Regions from separate parts of the Zoogloea sp. genome, predicted to be linked through region 2. Evidence: predicted binding sites of a transcription regulator. Region 2 holds the regulator's gene; the other holds the start of a gene.

Region 1 (3,547 bases), on a different contig from region 2:
CGGCCTGGCGCACGGCGGCGTCCTCGAACAGGCGCTCCATCTGGCCCTCGTACCACAGGGCCAGCTTCTCGACGGGGAGTGGCCAGGCGCCGGCCTCGGCCAGCCCTTCCACCAGCACGGCGAACTCTTGCCAGTGCAGGCGGGCGCTGTCGGGCACCGGCTGTTCGGCGAGCAGCAGGCAACCCGGTGGGGCGGCCTGCAGGTTGTCGAGGATGCGCCCGGCGGACTTGGGGCCGAGGCCGGGCAGCAGCTGGATGGCGCGGAAGCCGGACACCCGGTCGCGCGGGTTCTGCGCCCAGCGCAGGATGGCCAGCACGTCCTTGACGTGGGCGGCCTCGAGGAACTTGAGCCCGCCGAACTTCACGAAGGGGATGTTGCGGCGGGTCAGCTCGATCTCCAGGCGCACGCTGTGGTGAGCGGCGCGGAACAGGACCGCCTGGGCCTTGAGCCGGAGGCCGCCCTCCCGGCGGGCCAGGATGCGCTCGACAACGCCGGCGGCCTGGTCGGCCTCGTCGCGGACGCTGATCAGGCGCGGCTTTTCGGCAGAGGCGCGCTCGCTCCACAGGTCCTTGCAGAAACGCTCTTTGGCCTGGCCGATGACGCCGTTGGCGGCGGCCAGGATGGGCTGCGTGGAGCGGTAGTTGCGGTCCAGCGTAAGCTGGCGGGCCGGCGGATCGAAGTGGCCGGGGAAGTCGAGGATGTTGCGGATCGTCGCGCCGCGGAAGCTGTAGATGGACTGGGCGTCGTCGCCGACTACGGTGAGGCCGCGGCCGTCGGGCTTGAGGGCGAGCAGGATCTCGGCCTGCAGACGGTTGGTGTCCTGGTATTCGTCCACCAGCACGTGGCTGAAGCGTGCTCCCACGTCGGCGGCCAGCTCGGGCACGCCGACCATTTGGGCCCAGTAGAGCAGCAGGTCGTCGTAGTCGAGCACCTGCTGGGCCTGCTTGGCGGCCACGTAGGCGCGGAACAGCGCTTTCAGTTCGGTCGCCCACTCGGCGCACCATGGGAAGGTGGACAGCAGCACGTCGTTCAACGGTGCGCGGGTATTGACCGCCGCCGAGTAGATGGACAGGCAGGTGCCCTTCAGCGGAAAGCGCTTGCCCTTGGCCGACAGGCCCAGCTCGTGGCGGACCAGGTTCATCAGGTCGGCGGAGTCTTCCCGGTCGTGGATCGTGAACGCCGCGTCGAGGCCGATGGCGCCGGCGTATTCGCGCAGCAGCCGCGCGCCGACGCTGTGGAAGGTGCCGGCCCACGGGAAACCGGTGGCGGCCAGCTGGGCATGGCGCGGTGAGACCTTGGCGGCGATGCGTTGCACGCGCCGGGCCAGCTCGTCGGCGGCGCGGCGGGAGAAGGTGAGCAGCAGGATGCGGCTCGGGTCGGCGCCGTGGGCCAGCAGGTGGGCGACCCGGTGGGCGAGGGTGTTGGTCTTGCCCGACCCGGCACCGGCGATGACCAGCAGCGGCCCGTCGCCCTCCGGCGTACCGACGCCGTGGGTGGCGGCCTGGCGCTGGACGTCGTTGAGCGTGGCCAGATAGGCGGGAATAGCGGTGTCGGTAGTGCCGCTCATCGGAAGGCGCTCACTGCAGGGGCCTGGAAGGCCACTCTGGCGGACGAGCGGAGGGGGCGGCAGTGCCTGGCAGTGACGGAGCGAAGGTGCATGATGGTCTCTCTTTGGCTGTAATTGTATACAGCTTTGTGGGTGCTGCAAGCATGGGCGGGCCTGCTACCATCCGGCCCATGAGCCTCTACCAGGATCTTGCCGAACAGACTGCCCGCCTGATTGCCGACGGCGTGCTGCGTCCCGGCGACCGCCTGCCGTCGGTACGCCAGGCCTGCAAAAGCAACGGTATCGCGCCGGTGACGGTGACGCAGGCCTATGCGCTGCTGGAAAGCCGCGGCCTCGTCGAGGCGCGTCCCAAGTCGGGCTATTTCGTGCGGGCGCGCCTGGGCCAGCGCCTGGCCGAGCCGGAGATGACCCACCCGGTCGGCCACTCGACGGCGCTGGAGGTCAGCGACTTCATCTTCCAGATCCTCGATAGCGTCAAGGACCCGGCGGTGGTGCCCCTCGGCTCCAGTTTTCCCAGCCCCTATCTCTATCCCCTCGACAAGCTTGGGCGCTGCCTGGCCGCCGCTGCGCGCCACCTCGATCCGCTGGCTACCGTTACCGATCTGCCGCCGGGCAACGACGAGCTGCGCCGCCAGCTGGCCCTGCGCTACCTGGCCCACGGCGCGTCGGTGGCGCCGCAGGAGATCGTCATCACCTCCGGCGCGATGGAAGGGCTGAACCTGTGCCTGCAGGCGGTGACGCGGCCGGGCGACCTGATCGCCATCGAGTCGCCGACCTTCTACGCCGGGCTGCAGGCCGCCGAGCGGCTGGGCCTGAAGGTCATCGAGATCCCCAGCCACCCGCGTGAGGGCGTCAGCCTGCCGGCGCTGGAGGATGCGCTGCGCCACCATCCGGTGAGGGCCTGCCTGTTCATGCTCAACTACGCCAACCCCACCGGCGCGCGGGTGCCGGACGAGCGGCGGCAGGCGCTGGTGGAGCTGCTCGACCGCCACGACGTGCCGCTGATCGAGGACGACGTGTATGCCGAGCTGCACTTCGGTGCCGAGGCACCGCTGTGCACCAAGGCGGTGGATCCGAATGGGCGCGTCATGCACGTGTCGTCCTTCTCCAAGTGCCTGGCGCCGGGCTACCGCATCGGTTGGGTGGCGGCGGGGCGCTACGCGGCGGCGATCCAGCGCCAGAAGCTGTCCCTGAGCCTGGCGACGACGGTGCCGGTACAGATCGCCCTGGCCGACTACCTGAAGCACGGCGGTTACGAGAAGCACCTGCGCCAGCTACGCGGCACACTGGCGGCCCAGGAGGCGGCGCTGGTGGCCGCCATCGAAACCCACTTCCCTTCGGACACGCGCCTCGCACGGCCCCAGGGGGGCTACTTCCTGTGGCTGGAACTGCCACGCGGCACCGATGCCCTGGAGCTGCACCGCCGGGCGCTGGAGCAGGGCATCAGCATCGCGCCGGGGCCGATCTTCTCGGCCAAGCGGGAGTTCGGCCATTGCATCCGCCTCAACTTCGGCCATCCCCTCGGCGAGCGCGGGCGGGCCGCGGTCGCCACGCTGGGGGCGCTGCTTTAATGGGCTCGGACTGATGGTGGGCTCCTTTTGCGGCTGCTGTTGTAGAGGGCGGTTGTGGGGGAGCTGTTGTGGGGGCGAATTCATTCGCCCTCTGCCGGCTGACCAGGCTCCGCGGGCGAATGAATTCGCCCCCACAGGCCCACCCCCAGTGGGCAGAAAACAATCTGTATCTATAGGAAAAGCGACAGCCTGAATCTGTTTCCATCCGGCCCCGGGTGATTTACTCCCGGTCCAGGAGGAATACCCAGATGAACAAGCCTGTCAGCAAGGTCCGCGAAGCCAAACTGGAGTTGTACCGCAAGAAGGGAAAGATCCACGCCCGCGAGGTGCGCGGCCGATTCAACACGATCCGCTGGGCGATGGTGTGGTTCACCCAGCTGGTTTTCTACGGGGCTTGCTGGCTCCAGTG
Region 2 (3,547 bases):
AAGCGTCTGCCCGGCAGGAACGGCGAAACTGATGCCATCCACGGGATGCACGCGCCGGCCCGCAGCGCCCAGCTCCACCTGCAGCTCGCTCACCTGCAACAGCGCCTGATTGTCCGAGTCCAATCTATTCATTCCAAAAAAAACGGACCGCAAGGCGATCCGTTCTGCGAATTCGGGTTGGCCGGCGCCGGACGAAGCCGCAGCGCCGGCCACCTGGCATCAGTGGTGATGACCGCCTTCACCGTGCACATGGCCGTGGCCGATTTCCTCGGCGCTGGCGGCACGCACGCTCTTGACGGTGATGTCGAAGACCAGCGCGGTGCCGGCGAGGGGGTGGTTGCCATCCACAACGACCTTGCCGTCGGCGATGTCGGTGATGCGGTAGACCATTTCGTCCTCGCCATCCTCGCCCACGCGCTCGAAGGACATGCCGACTTCGATGTTGTCGGGGAACAGGGTGGCGTCTTCCACCAGCACCAGCTCCTCGTCGTACTCGCCAAAGGCATCTTCCGGCTGCAGCTTGACCTTCAGGCTGTCACCGCTGTTTTTGCCGTGCAGGGCTTCCTCGATCACGGTGAAGATACCGTCGTAACCGCCATGCAGGTACACCAGCGGGTGCTGGCCGTCGTCGATCACGTTCCCATCGGGGTCGGTAACCTTGTAATCAAGCGTGACGACCGTGTTCTTGGCGATTTCCATTTACATTCCTTGAGTTGAGTTGCTTTATCAGCTGGAAGACTTCGGCGGCATGGCCGCGCGGATTCACATCGTGCAGCACATGCTGCACCACCCCGTCGCTGGAGATGATGAAGGTCGAGCGACGCACGCTGCGCTTGGCGACCCCATCGACCACGCCCGACAACCACACACCGTACAGGCGGCACACCTCGCCATCCTCGTCGGACAGCAATTCCACCGACAGGCCGTGCTGATCGCGGAAATCGGCATGGGTCAGGCAGTCGTCGGGACTCACGCCGATCACCATGCAGTTCTGCTGCTCGAAGTCGGCGTCATGGTCGCTGAAATCAATGGCCTGACGCGTGCAGCCGGGGGTGTTGTCACGGGGATAGAAGTACAGGACCACATGTTTGGACCCCAGCACCGAGGCCAGATCGAACATTTCCATGTCGGCATCGGGCAGGGAAAAGAGCGGAGCAGGCGAGCCTTCGCAAGGCGTTGCCGGCGAGTCGGAGGATTCTAACCGAGCAGCGCTGAGAACTCTACCCGAAGCTTCTTGCGGGCTGACGAACATGGGCATCTCTCCTCCGGGGGCGAATGAGGGCTCTCGGGAGCCCGTAGGGGTTGGGCAAATCTGTTCGTGTGGCTTGGTCTTGTCTGCGAAATATGTCGGCTGCTGTTCCGGATGCCAGCTTGCCACACCTGCATCAGTCAGGAGAAGGCATGCTCTTGAATGGATAGTCCACCGCCCGCCGAGGCTCAAGTCATTTATGGCTGCGGGCTGCAGTTTGTCACGCTTCCCGGGGCCGGCCCCGGCCGGCAAAGGCACGCGCGGCTTGCCATCCGCCGCAACCTGTATAAAATTACACAAGACTCACAGGAGCCCTCCATGTCCGACAATCTCACCCCCCGCCAACAGGAAATCCTCCAGCTGATCCGCGACACCGTGGAGCAGGAAGGGCGTCCGCCGACCCGGGCCGAGATCTGCAGCGCCTTCGGCTTCCGCTCGCCCAACGCGGCGGAGACCCATCTGCGCGCCCTCGCCGCCAAGGGCGTCATCTCCCTTGAAGAAGGCCGCGCCCGCGGCATCCGTCTGAAGGAGGCCCTCGGACTGCCGCTGATCGGGCGGGTCGCCGCCGGCAGCCCCATCCTTGCCGCCGAACATGTGCAGGGCCGCTACCAGGTGGACCCGGGGCTGTTCTCGCCCCGCGCCGACTACCTGCTGATGGTGCGCGGCCTCAGCATGCGCGATGCTGGCATCCTCGATGGCGACCTGCTGGCCGTACATCGCACCACCGAGGTCCGCGACGGCCAGATCGTCGTCGCCCGGGTGGAAGACGAGGTGACAGTCAAGCGCCTGGCCCGCAAGGGCCCCATCGTCGAGTTGCTGCCAGCCAACCCGGACTTCGAACCCATCATCGTGGACACCCGCAACGACCAGCTGGAAATCGAAGGCATCGCCGTCGGCCTGATCCGCAGCGACAGCTTCTGACCCTCCGGCATCGCCTGAACCACGCCATGGCCGCCTCCGCTTCCGCCTTATCCCTGGACCATCTGGTCTGGCGCGGCGATCGGCTGGCCACGCCGGCCCTACCGGGGCGAACGACCGGCCACCCGGCACTTGACGCAGCCCTGCCCGGAGGCGGATGGCCCCTCGCCGCGCTGAGCGAACTGCTGCTGCCCCGCAATGGTGTCGGTGAACTGGGGTTGCTGCTCCCCCTGCTCGCCAGCGTGCCTGCAGGGCGCTGGGCGGCCTGCATCGCTCCGCCCGGCCTGCCCTATGCGCCAGCCCTCGCCGCCGCCGGCGTACCGCTCGAACGCCTGCTCATCGTCCAAGCCGAGAGCCCGGCCCATGCCCGCTGGGCAGCTCGCCAGTCCCTCGACTCGCGCAGCTGCGAGGTGGTCCTGCTGTGGCTGGCCGACGCCGACATGGGCGCCCTGCGCCGCCTGCAGTTGGCCGCCGAAGAAAGCGGCACACCACTGATCCTGCTCCGCCCCGCAAGCGCTGCCCGCCAACCCTCACCGGCAGTGCTGCGGCTGGCCCTCAGCCCCTGCCGAGGCGGCATCGGTATCCACATCCTGAAACGCCGCGGGCCACAACTGGCCGAGCCCGTGAGACTCGAACTCCCCTGGCCGGGCGGTGGCCCACGTCCCGATGGAGGCCTCGAGCCTTGCTCGGCAGCCCCCCGCGCGCCCCAGCCCTCCCCCGTTGGCAAGCATGCTCTGGTGCGCCCTCTACCTGCCCGATCTGCCCCTCCAGGTCTTCACGCGGGGGCGCAGTGATGCCGCCCCGCTGGCGATCCTCGATGGCCATCCGCGCCGCAGGGTGGTGGCCGCGGATCCGGCAGCAATGGCGCGCGGCGTGGAGCCAGGGATTGGCCGGGCCAGCGCACTGGCCATAGCGCCGGAGCTGTGCCTGATCGACCGGCAGCCTGCCCTCGAACACGCCGCTCTGGTCGACATCGCCACCTGGGCCGGGCGCTTCACCCCCGCCATCAGCCTCGCCGCGCCCAACGCCGTTCTCCTCGAGGTGGAGGCCTGCCTGCGCCTGTTCGGCGGACTCGCCCCCCTGAGCCGGCAGATCATCCGGGAAATCGAGGAGCTGGGCTTCCTCGCCCGCCTGGCGATCGCCCAGACACCCCTGGCAGCCCGCTGGCTGGCCCGCTTCGGCAGCGACGATGACGCCAGTGCTCCCCTGGCCGGCAGGCTCGATGCACTGCCGCTGATCGCTCTTGCCGAGGGCGCGCCGGTCGGGCCCGACAGCCTGGACCTGCTCACCGGCACCGGCCACGCCACCTTGGGAGAAGTACGCCGTCTGCCCCGTCACGGCCTCGCACGACGCCATGCCCAGGCCGTCACCAACGCTATC

The links. The regulator LexA, encoded in region 2, represses DNA repair genes until DNA is damaged. The targets are predictions, from matches to a motif close to ACTGTATNTANATACAGT.
Region 1: a site for LexA is predicted at 1,675-1,692, ahead of ACE3RX_RS16135 (ATP-dependent helicase). Genes of this name have one in related genera too.

Annotation. Positions count from the first base shown of each region.
Region 1 covers NZ_JAYSDK010000027.1:61,433-64,979, forward strand. Annotated here, with positions in the region: gene ACE3RX_RS16135 (ATP-dependent helicase) at 1-1,567, opposite strand, end outside; gene ACE3RX_RS16140 (PLP-dependent aminotransferase family protein) at 1,738-3,138, shown strand; gene ccoG (cytochrome c oxidase accessory protein CcoG) at 3,387-3,547, shown strand, end outside.
Region 2 covers NZ_JAYSDK010000006.1:65,679-69,225, reverse strand. Annotated here, with positions in the region: gene ACE3RX_RS05370 (dipeptide ABC transporter ATP-binding protein) at 1-123, opposite strand, end outside; gene ACE3RX_RS05365 (peptidylprolyl isomerase) at 220-699, opposite strand; gene ACE3RX_RS05360 (peroxiredoxin) at 665-1,252, opposite strand; gene lexA (transcriptional repressor LexA) at 1,568-2,170, shown strand; gene imuA (translesion DNA synthesis-associated protein ImuA) at 2,197-2,961, shown strand; gene ACE3RX_RS05345 (DNA polymerase Y family protein) at 2,897-3,547, shown strand, end outside.